2 regions of the Rhodococcus sp. IEGM 1354 genome follow, and region 2 is predicted to be linked to the other one. Evidence: riboswitches for the same ligand, from Rfam matches in the RefSeq annotation. Region 2 holds a riboswitch; the other holds the start of a gene.
The links. Region 2 has a riboswitch for cyclic di-AMP ahead of QM588_RS08555 (resuscitation-promoting factor Rpf1 domain-containing protein). Riboswitches for the same ligand answer to the same signal wherever they lie in the genome.

Region 1 (5,608 bases), on a different contig from region 2:
GCGCTGGCCTGCTGGAACCGAGCTACCTGACCGGCTGTCTCGGCGGAGATGACATCGAGGGCCGACATTTGGTCGAGCAACTGTTGCGGGGAGTCGCTGACCATGACCGCGAACAACCGGTTGGTGCGAGCGCCCTGGTAGTTGACATTGGCCACCTTGTCCATGGCGGGTTTGAGCTGCGCCAGCTGCGACTGGGCGGCGTCGAGGGCCGCCCGACTGGCATCGACGGCGGTCTGCGCATCGAGCTGCTCGCGAGCCCGAGCGTCAAGATCGATCTGCGCGTTGTGCAGCGACTCGTTGGCCTGTTCCGACTCCCTGGACAGCTCCGCCAGCTTCGCCTGCGCGTCGGAAGCCGAGCCGAAGCCCGGATCGGCGGTCGCCGTCGTGATCGGCACCACCATGATGCACGCGGCCGCAACGGCTGTGGTCACCGAGCTACCTACTAGCCGTAGAACTCGGGTGGTTCTCGATATCGCCACGGAAAGCGACTCTCCGTCCTGACATATGCCATTCCAGCTGGAGTGGCGGTTGGAAAAAGTGACCGGAACCGAACGATACCCATGCTCAGCTGGGCGCGGACCTGAACACGGTCCGAAATCGACGCAGTCTGCAGGTGACAGATCACAAACCAAACGTCGGAGAGGTCTCGATCAGATTACGAACTGGGCGCTCTGCTGTCCACCGTACCGGCGTGTCACCCGAAAACCGTCCCCGGAAACGACACCAGGGCCGAACCGTCGAAACGGATCGACCCTGTCGGTCGGTACACAACTCCGGTCCGAGTGCTCGGCTCAGTAGCGTCGAGCGCCGTCGAACGGCATCGATGCCAGCGGGGCGACCTTGACCGGCACTCCGGAGGTCGATGCGTGGACGACGTTGCCGTCACCGACATAGATGCCGGAGTGCGAGCCGCCGTAGAACGACACCACGTCGCCGGGCATCAGGCTGTCTCGCGAGACCGGCGTGCCAGCGGCGGCCTGGTCGTAGCTGGTCCGCGGCAGGCTGATGCCGGCCTGCTTGTAGGCCCACTGGACCAGTCCGGAGCAGTCGAACGAGTCGGGACCCGATGCGCCGTACACGTACGGAGCACCGATCTTGGACTCGGCCGCCTGGACAGCCTTGGCAGCCGGGGTGACCTGCGGGGTAAGGGGTGCACCCGGAGCGGGCATGCCGGGAATGTTGAGGGGAGGGAGACCCGGGATGTCAGGAATCTCGAAGGTTCCGACGCCGGGGATGGTGACAGGGGCCGCCATTGCCGGTGCAGCGGGGAGAATCACCACGCCTGCCGTGAGCGCTCCGGCTACGAGAGCTCGCCGCAATGTTCGGTTGGAAAGTTGTGACGCCACGAAAGATGGTGCTCCGTTTCTTCCACTCGTCCGCCGACCGAGTTAGCTGACGGGTTCGGGCTGGGAAGAGCAGCCCTACCCACCGGCCACCATCGGTGACTCGGCGGGATTCACCCCAGTAAATATCGGGTTCCCGGTACGAACACTCTCGCGAGTGAACGATTAGGCGGTGACTTGCGACGCCACTCCGGTTTGGACTGGCAAGACTCCGCAAGGTCTCAGGAAGGTTACGAAATGGCATACCCCTGTGTCGACCCCAACGCGCCGAACGGACCGAATTCGGCCGTGTTCTCGCTACCCGGCGCGTTGATCGCCCGGTGTGTCACGAGTCGATAACAGGGGAACATCCGCGGTGCCGTCGTCGTTCATCACGAGCTTGAGCGCGGGCACCATACCGACCTCGGCGAGTACTCCCATGGCACCCAGTTCTTCCTGCTCGAGGGTGATTCGAGACGGCGAACCGACCCATTGCCCATCCGATCTCTCGGGCATCCCAGGAGCCCCCAGAAGCACCGTCACAACGCAGTCGGCACAGGCGATGTCACGAACCAGGCAGTCACTGCAGTCGATGATCATTGTGATCCTTGTCTCTTTGTCGGGTCGGACGGTGTAATCGGCCGATCGAGCGAAAGATAGCGCCAGCCACCGACAGGTTCCGCGACTCGACGATCGGCACCGACCGACACGATGCCCTCCGACGCCGTGGTCGGCGTTCTTGTCGGAGGTCGGCCCTAACGTCGTCGCAGTGAGCCTGCCGATCCAGCTGACGTTCGACGAACTCGACACCCCACTTCACGCCACCACGTTCGTCGTTGTCGACCTCGAAACCACTGGCGGCAGCGCCGACACCGAGGCAATCACCGAAATCGGGGCAGTCAAGGTCAGAGGCGGCGAGATCATCGGCGAATTCGCTACCCTCGTCGACCCGGGCAGATCGATCCCGCCGTACATCGTCGAGTTGACCGGCATCACGACGGCGATGCTCATCGGGGCTCCCCGCATCGAACGCGTCCTGCCCGGATTTCTCGAGTTCGCTCGCGGATCGGTACTGGTGGCACACAACGCCGGATTCGACACGGGATTCCTCAAAGCCGCAGCGAGCCGACTCGACATCGCCTGGCCCCGCTTCCAGGTGCTCTGCACGGTCAAACTCGCCCGGCGAGTGCTCACGCGCGACGAGGCACCCTCGGTGAAACTGTCCGCCCTGTCGACGTTGTTCAGATCCAGCACTCGGCCGACTCACCGGGCACTGGACGACGCGCGTGCCACGGTGGACGTGTTGCACGGCCTGATCGAACGAGTGGGCAACCAGGGCGTGCACAGCTACGCGGAACTGGTCGACTACCTCCCTGCGGTGTCGGCGGGGCAACGGGCCAAACGCGGCCTGGCCGCCCACCTGCCCGATACACCCGGGGTCTACCTCTTTCGAGGACCGTCGGACGAGGTCCTGTACGTGGGCACCTCGAACAACCTCAAGCGTAGAGTGCGCAACTACTTCACCGGTTCCGAGACACGTGGACGAATGAAGGAGATGGTCTCGCTCGCCACTCGCGTGGACCACGTCGAATGCGCACACGCACTCGAGGCCGGAGTCCGCGAACTACGGCTGCTCTCCGCTCACGTCCCGCCTTACAACCGCCGGTCGAAGTTTCCCCGCAAAGGGTGGTGGGTCACCCTCACCGACGAAGCGTTTCCCCGTCTGTCGATCGTGCGCACTCCCGCACCGAACAGCCTCGGACCGTTCGCTGTTCGGGCGGACGCGGCGGAGGCCTCCGCCCTCGCGGCAGAATTCTGTCGACTTCGTACATGTACCCGCCGGTTGGGCCGCTCGGTTCGACACGGTGACGAGTGCACCGCGACGGACGTCGGTGGCTGCCCAGCGGCCTTCTCCGGGCCCCTGACGGCCGAGGAGTACTCCGGTGCCCCGGCGAAGTTTCTGGCGTTCGTGTGTGGACACGACGACGAGCTGCTGTTCGCGATGCGGCGCCGCGTCGCCGAACTCGCGGACCGTGAACTGTTCGAGACAGCCGCGCGTCTCCGCGATCGAATCGCCGTGACGGTGAACGTGCTCCGCAGAATGCACCGGGCGGCTGCCGTTGCGGCCATCGCCGAGCTCGTGGCGGCCAGGCGGACGGCCGACGGTGGTTGGGAGCTGATGGTGGTGCGCTTCGGCCGCTTGGCCGGGGCGGCCGTCGCGCCGCGAGGGGTGCACCCGATGCCCGTCGTCGATGCGATCACGGCGTCGGCCGAGACGGTGTTGCCCGACGCGACGCCACTTCGCGGTGCGCCACCGGAAGAGGTGGGCCTGATCGCGTCGTGGCTCCACGCGGACGGAGTGCGCATCGTTCGCACCAGCAGCGGCTACTGCAGCCCTGCTCGGTCTGCGGGTTCGTGGGAGGAGTGGTGTCGGACGGCCCGAGAAGCAACGCGGCAGGAGTGGAGCCCGCGGAACGACCGGTGAGGCAGGAGTGGAGCCCGCGGAACGACCGATGAAGCGAGGGTGGAGTCCGCTGAGCAACTAGTGTTGTCTCGGTTGGGTCGAGCTCGCGTCGTGTGCGGGCCCGGAGATGCGTGAGGAGCACAGATGATCAATGCCATCGTCTTGATCGACGCCGAGGCCGATCTGATTCCCGAGGCGGCGCAGGCCGTTGCGGATGTGGACGGCGTGTCGGAGGTGTATTCGTGTGCGGGCGACGTCGATCTGATCGCCATCGTCAAGGTGCGTGATCATGCGTCGATAGCCGAGGTCATCACCAAGCACATCAATCGTGTTCGTGGTGTTCGCAGTACGACGACTCACATTGCGTTTCAGTCGTATTCGAGTGCCGACGTCGATGCAGGATTCTCGATCGGCGAGTAGTTCGGTGTGATTCAGTCGGCCAGCGCGGTGGTGCAGCGTGCCCAGTCGGCAAGCAGGCGGGCCGCGGAACCGTTGTCGACAACCGTTGCCGCAGTTGCCAATCCGGCTTCGATTTGCTCGTGCAGGTTTCCCGAGACTCCTCGATGCGCGGCCATGGCCGCGGCGGCGTTGAGTAGCACGGCGTCACGGACGGGTCCGTGTTCGCCGGCGAATACGCGATGCGCCACTGCTGCATTGAATTTCGCGTCCCCGCCTCGGAGGGCCTCGATGGGCGCACGAGCGATTCCGTAATCGACCGGGTCGATCGAGTCGACGGTGACGGTCCCGTCGGACACCACGTGCACGGTGGTCGTGGTGGACAGGGTGATTTCGTCGAGCCCGTCGTCACCACGGACGACGAGAACCGAACTACCGCGTCGAGCGAACACGCCGGCGACGACAGGCACCAGATTCTCGAATGCACAGCCGATCAGTCCGGCGCGTGGGCGGCCGGGGTTGGTCAGTGGGCCCAGCACGTTGAAGATCGTCGGAATGCCGATCTCCTTACGCGCCGGACCGGAGAACCGAAGCGCGGGGTGGTGGATCGGCGCGAAGCAGAACCCGATCCCAACCTGCTCGACGCTCGACGCCACCCCGGCGGGCCCCAGGGTGACCCGCACGCCCAGCGCCTCGAGCACATCGGTCGTACCGCTCTTGGACGACGCTGCACGGTTACCGTGTTTGACGACGCGTATTCCGCTGGCAGCGACGACGATCGCGGCCATCGTGGAGATGTTCACCGTGTCCGCACCGTCGCCGCCGGTTCCGACCACGTCGACCGCGTCACGGTCGGTCTCGACCAGAAATGCGTGCGAGAGCATGGAGTCGGCGAGGCCCTCCAATTCCGCGGGAGTCGGGCCCTTCATCTTCAGCGCCACCCCGAAGGCAGCGATCTGCGCGGCTGTGGCGTTGTCGGACATGATCTCGTCCATCACCCAGCCGGTATCGGCGCTCGACAGGTCGGCGTGCGTGGTCAACGCTCCGAGGATTCGACGCCACGTTCGCGGCTGCTCGTCACTGGTCCCTGCGGTCATGGTGGATGTGCCGTGCCCTTCTGCTGTCGATGCGCTCGGTGCGGTGGAAGCTTAGTCAGACGTGTCGGCGGGTGAGGCGGGCTGCAGCGCATCCCACCCCAGTACCGCTCCCCCACGCCGTTGCGCGAGACCCGCCATGCGGGACCTCTCTTGTGAGCAGTGCAACGCGTCGAGGACCTGTACCCGCTGCAGGACCAGAGCGACACCATCATCGACTCGCGGCCGATACCCGGTGTCGTCCGGTAGTTCGAACTGCGGACCGACCTCGTACGCGTCCTGTGCCGCGACGGCTGCCGCATCGTCGACTTCGTGCGCGGGCAGCACGAGGT
Region 2 (5,608 bases):
GGACTGGACGATCAGCGGGCCGTCGGTCACGGTTCCTCCTAGAGACTTCTGCTGCGCCCGAAAGAGCGCAACTTCTCCATTGTCCACAGGTAGGGGCCCGCGTGCACGTGAGCGGTGACTCAGTCCACCAAGGCGACAGAGGTGATGCGGTGCAGAGTGAACCGTCGCACGCCCCCGGTGGCGGGGTCGAACGCGTCGAGTTGGCCGCCGCCGATGCTGATCGGATCGACGATGCGGTGGGTCGCGACGCCCTGCGCGTCGACGTACCCGATGCTGACGCTGCGCTTGACCTTCGCCGCTGTCTGCAGCAGCGTCATCGTCGCCGTGCTGCTCGCGCGAGATCCGTCGGCCCGCACCACCGCACCGCCGTTGCCCGCAGCGCGGTCTGCGGCACGCATCCCGCGTACCAACGACCCGAGCTGCTCGTCGGTGGGAACGGCCGGGGTACGGAACGTCTGGCGTGGCCGCCGCGCCGACACCCGCGAGCCGCGGGCTCGAAGATCGACGATCGTGCCGGACGAGTCCTCGCCCGCGGGCGCGAATCCGGCCCCGGCGAGTACCGACAGCACCTCGGCCAGCGGTGCCTGAGAGATCGCGACGGTCGGAGCGAGGGCGCGCAGGGCCAGCGACTCGGCGGCCGGAGAGGCCATCACCTCGGCGAGCAACGCCGGATCCTCGCACCGGACGAACGAGGCGGCCACGCCGGCGCGCAGCCGGCCGTGACGCCGAGCCACGTCGTCGATCAGATACGTCAGGGCCTGCGGAACGGGAGTGCGGGAATGGGTCGCGAACAACGAATGCAACTCCGAGGCCGTCAGGCCCACGTCGAGGGCCCGGCGCAGGCTCGTGTCGCTGATGCGATACATGGTCGCTGCGCCTGCCGACTCGACGTCGGCGACGAGCGCGATCCGATCCTGCAGATCCGGTTCGAGCGGCCCCGGTGCCACCAGAGTCAGGTCGGCCTGCACCAGCACGTAGTCGATCGGCTCGGGGAGTGCCGCGCGCATATCGGCCTCGGCGTTGCCGTCGTGCAGCAGGGAGCGTCCCGGCGTCGACATCGCGCCGCGCGCGACCACTCCCAACGCGGTCGCCTCGGCGATCACGTGCCCGACGGGTGTCACGCCGAACCGTCCGGACCACCGGGGTCGACGCCACGTCAGGGTGCGGGTGAGGTCGGCGGGCGTCGCGGCGTGCCCACTGCCGAGTTCGGCGAGCAGCTCCAGGATCATGCGTCGGTCCCGGGGCGCGGCCGGCGAGCGCACTTCGTCCGACAGTGCGGCAATGGGCTTGTCGTTGGGGTCTCGCATGCCGATCACCCACGGTGCTCGCGGGGTCTCGAGCCAGGCGGAGGCGAGAGTGTGCCAGCGGGCGGCCGGGGCGGCGGCGAGCCACGCGTCGACGGCGGGCGTCGGTGCCCAGTAGTCGTCGCCGGTGTCGGCGGAGGGGACGGGGTCCGGGGTTCCGCTGGAGATCAGGTGGGCGGCGGCGAGCAGTTCGACGACGATGCTCACGCGGTCGTCGTCGAGTCCGGTGGCCTTGGTGATCTTGCGCAGCTCGCGCACGCCGAGCCCGCCGGCCTTGAGGGCGGGAGCCGGCGACGCGGACAGCGCCTCGATGATCGCCACACAGTGCCGCCCGAGCTCGAGTGCCTCGCCCGCCGCGGCGGCGTCGACGTCGGTGAGCGCATGTGCCGTGGTGGTCAGCTTCGGCTCGGCGAGTGAGCGGGGATCCGTCATGGGCTCGCCGCGCAATATCTGACCGACCTGGACGGGGAGTTCGACGGTTTGCTCGTCCAACCAGATCAGCAGCCCTGCGGCGAGCAGTTTCTGCACGGGTCTGTCGGGTGGGGTACCCGGTGCGGCGTCTCGGGTACGGCCGGTGGGCGACGATCTGGCCAGGGTGTCGAGAAGATTGCGTTCGCCGTCTTCGAGTGCGGCCAGCGCTGTGGTGATGTGGGTTTCGGTGAGGGTGTCCACCGGGTCGAGAGCGCGGCCGATGCGCCACGGCACGGCGTCCGCAGCGGTGGCGCTGATCCGGAATCCTGCGGCGTCACCCCAGACGAGGAAGCGTTCGCGTAGTTGTGACAGCGCTTTGTCCACGGCCTTCGCCGGGGCACGCTTGGCGATGACGGACAGCAGAGTGGCCCTGGTGACCGGGCGCTCGTAGGCCTCTTCGATGGCCAGGATCTCGAGCACGGTCAGGGCCAGGGTGTCGAGGGTGTCCGCAGTGTGCAGGATCGACCGGCGTTGCTCGGCCCGGCCGGCGAGGACTGCCAGCGAGGCGGGCGGCGGCGCAGTCAGATCCGGACGCAACGACATGGCCTTGATCAGCTCCGCGTCGGTGCGAGCTGCGATCCACTGAGGCAGATCGGGAGGCATGTCGGTGTGTCGGGGCGCAGTCGTGTCGGTCATCGTCTATCAGATTAGAGACCTGGGCTGGTGCTCGCCGCAGGGCAGGTGTCAAAATGGGCCCATGGTGAACAAGTCGAAGAAGCCCTATGTCGATCCAGGCTGGCCGGAAACCGCTCGCGGTGACCACGCGGTGACCGAACTCTCGTCCGCTCGATCGGGTGGCTTGTCGCCCTTCGGCGAGGACACCGAGTTCCCGCTGCCCGTCGAAGACCTGCCCTACGCCCATCCGGTGACCGTCGTCAATCGCTGACAACGGCGCCCGAACACGAGAAAGCCCCCGACATCGTCACGATGTCGGGGGCTTTTCTCGTATGCGGCGGGTTCTTGCCTACTGGGGCAGGAACGCCTTGTTCGCCTGGTAGAAGCTGACGACCTGCGGATCGAGCTGGATGCCCTGCGCGGCGTTCTGGACGAACGACGCGATCTGGGGATCGTTGGTGATGTTCTGGACGGCGGTGACGATGCCGTTGACGACCTCGGCGGAAGCATCGATCGACGGGATCGACGTCAGATCGGGGAGGGCGGGAACTTCCGGTGCCTTGGGGGTGACCGGAACGCTGCGCTCGGTGGGTGCGCTGCTCAGACCGAGGCTCGAGGAGCAGGCAGGCCATGCGCCCCAGCCCTGCGAGTCGAGGACCTTCTCGGCGACTGCGATCTGCTCTTCACGGCTGGCCTGGTTGGCCGTTGCCGCGTACTGCTGTCCACCGTGTGCGTTCCAGGTGCTGGGGGAGAACTGCAATCCGCCCTGGAAGCCGTTGCCGGTGTTGATGCCCCAGTTGCCGCCTGCTTCACACTGTGCAAGGCGATCCCAGTCGGAATCCGGTGCCGCGTTGGCGGTGCCGGTGAAGGCGATGCCCGCGGTGCCCATGATGGCACCGGTGACGGCTACCTTTGCGACGGTCTTGCCAGTGGTGCTCGGCTTGCGATGACGTCCGCTCATACGAGTTGAAATCCTCTCCACACGCGCCTGCGAGGTCAGCTGTCGGGTTCGGGCTGAGAGGTAGCCCGGCCTTCTTGCTCTTCCATATCGGATGAGCAATTGGGCTTCACCCCAAGGGAACTAGGTGCGGCTTCGTGAGTCGCTACAAGTTCCCGGTTGTCCGTGGAGGACGTGGGTCCCCCGTCCTCGTCCCCTGGGTGATCGTCGAGGGTTGTTCCGGTTCCCGCGGGACGAGGTTTGGCGCTGCGGGCCGGAATTCGGCCGAACTTTCCGGCCGCTGCTGACCGTACTGAAATTCCCGGGTTACGTCACTATTTGGTAACTGTCGATTTTTTCGTGTGTCAGCGACCGTCCCGACGGTCTGATTCCGGTCGCTCGAATAGGCCCAGCTAGTGGCTGTTCTCGGTGATCGACCCCGTGCTGTTGCCGGTCTGTTACCGAAGCGTTATGTGACGGAAGTCACATCAACCGAGGGGGCCTCGAAAGGTCACCGAACCGCAACGATGTCTTTTCCCAGCGGCATCAGCGAGACCGGAATCAACTTGAGGTTCGCGATCGCGAGCGGAATACCGATGATCGTGATGGCCATGGCGATCGCCGTGACGACGTGTGTCAGCGCCAGCCACCACCCGGCGAGGACGAGCCACAGCACGTTGCCCACGAGGGCACCCGAACCCGCACCGGGCTTGTCGACGATCGTCGACCCGAACGGCCACAGGGCGTAGACGCCGATGCGGAACGACGCGATCCCGAACGGAATGGTCACGATCAGGATGCACAGCAGGAGTCCCGCGAAGAAGTAGCCGAGTGCGAGCCACAGTCCGCCGAACACGAGCCAGATGACGTTCAGGAGCAGTCGCATGATCTATCGCGCCCGTCGGCCGGAGAGCAGCGCGTACACCAGGGCGAGCACGAATCCGGCGGGTGCCGAGAACATCGCCGTCAGGTACAGGCCCAATGGCGGCTTGGCGTCGGAGAAGACCGGGAAGAACAGGATCGCGACGATGGCGACGAGGCCGATCGCGAACAGCACCAGCGCGATGCGCAGCAGTGCAGTACTTCGCTTGCGAGTAGATGAGTCCACACCACCACGGTAGTGCGCGGCGTTGCGTCGTGCGAAAAACCGGAATGCCCTATTCGGGGCCTGCGCGCTAGACTGGCGTATTCGCGTCCTGCGTTTTCGTGGGGCGCGAAACTTGTGCACACCGCAGGGTCCGGACATCGGGCGTGCGGATACGAAACCAACGACAGCAACAGATGAACGGGTGAGCTCAGTGCCGACCGGCAAGGTGAAGTGGTACGACGTCGACAAGGGATTCGGATTCCTCTCGCAGGAGGAAGGCGAGGACGTGTATGTGCGTTCGTCAGCGCTGCCCGAAGGCGTCGACGGCCTCAAAGCCGGCCAGCGCGTCGAATTCGGCATGGCTGCGGGCCGTCGTGGCCCGCAGGCGCTGAGCCTGAAGGTTCTCGAGCCTGCCCCGTCGATTCGCCAGAACAGCGGCAGCACCCGCCGCGAGCCCGTCGAGCGCAAGCACACGCCCGACGAACTGCACGGCATGGTCGAAGACATGATCACGTTGCTCGAAGCGACGGTGCAGCCGGAACTCCGCAAGGGCAAGTACCCGGACCGCAAGATTGCTCAGCGCATCTCCGAGGTGGTGCGCGCAGTCGCTCGCGAGCTCGACAGCTGATCGTTACGGACGAGTGCCGATGGACCAGATCGCGTGGCTGACGAAGCTTTCGGTATTGGTGTCGGTGTCGATGATTCCCGTGGGTAGCCGAACTTCGATGCCGAGCAACGTCCGGCCGCTGTCGTCCGTCGTCGGGACGGTGACGCTCAGCCGGGTTCCCGGCTGATTGAACTGGCTGTTCTGCACGACCGTCCCGCTGTCGTCGCCGTAGACCAGTGCCAGTTCCCACGGCGCGGAGTAGACGGCCTCGGGCATCGACAACTGCACCGTCGGGGCAGATCCCACCTGCATCTCGGCGGTCTCGCCGACGTTGGTGCACAGCGGGTCGCTCACGGCGCAGTACAGGTAGGGCTCGACCTGAACGGCTCGACCGTTGGCGTACGCGGTGACGACCGGTTCCTTGTCGGAAGCATTGCCGATCAGGACGGCCAGTACCGCGACGAACGCGACGGCGACGACCAACAGGCCGGCGGCGATCAGCGACGCGATCTTCTTGGTGCGGGGAGCCAGGTTCACTTGGTCACGTTTTCGCCGTAGGAGCTGTCGGATACTTCTTGTTCGACATG

Region 1: it holds a riboswitch for cyclic di-AMP, as region 2 does, so the genes downstream of both, QM588_RS06350 (C40 family peptidase) here and QM588_RS08555 (resuscitation-promoting factor Rpf1 domain-containing protein) in region 2, are expected to answer to the same signal.

Annotation. Positions count from the first base shown of each region.
Region 1 covers NZ_JASHKT010000002.1:390,331-395,938, reverse strand. Annotated here, with positions in the region: gene QM588_RS06355 (C40 family peptidase) at 1-401, opposite strand, end outside; gene QM588_RS06350 (C40 family peptidase) at 792-1,346, opposite strand; cyclic di-AMP (ydaO/yuaA leader) riboswitch at 1,363-1,525, opposite strand; gene QM588_RS06345 (hypothetical protein) at 1,641-1,838, opposite strand; gene QM588_RS06340 (DEDD exonuclease domain-containing protein) at 2,092-3,807, shown strand; gene QM588_RS06335 (Lrp/AsnC family transcriptional regulator) at 3,931-4,206, shown strand; gene trpD (anthranilate phosphoribosyltransferase) at 4,218-5,279, opposite strand; gene QM588_RS06325 (hypothetical protein) at 5,331-5,608, opposite strand, start outside.
Region 2 covers NZ_JASHKT010000003.1:292,229-297,836, forward strand. Annotated here, with positions in the region: gene QM588_RS08540 (DNA repair helicase XPB) at 1-30, opposite strand, end outside; gene QM588_RS08545 (helicase-associated domain-containing protein) at 120-2,411, opposite strand; gene QM588_RS08550 (hypothetical protein) at 2,473-2,661, shown strand; gene QM588_RS08555 (resuscitation-promoting factor Rpf1 domain-containing protein) at 2,740-3,351, opposite strand; cyclic di-AMP (ydaO/yuaA leader) riboswitch at 3,360-3,568, opposite strand; gene QM588_RS08560 (YccF domain-containing protein) at 3,839-4,213, opposite strand; gene QM588_RS08565 (hypothetical protein) at 4,217-4,435, opposite strand; gene QM588_RS08570 (cold-shock protein) at 4,626-5,042, shown strand; gene QM588_RS08575 (DUF2771 family protein) at 5,046-5,558, opposite strand; gene QM588_RS08580 (MFS transporter) at 5,555-5,608, opposite strand, start outside.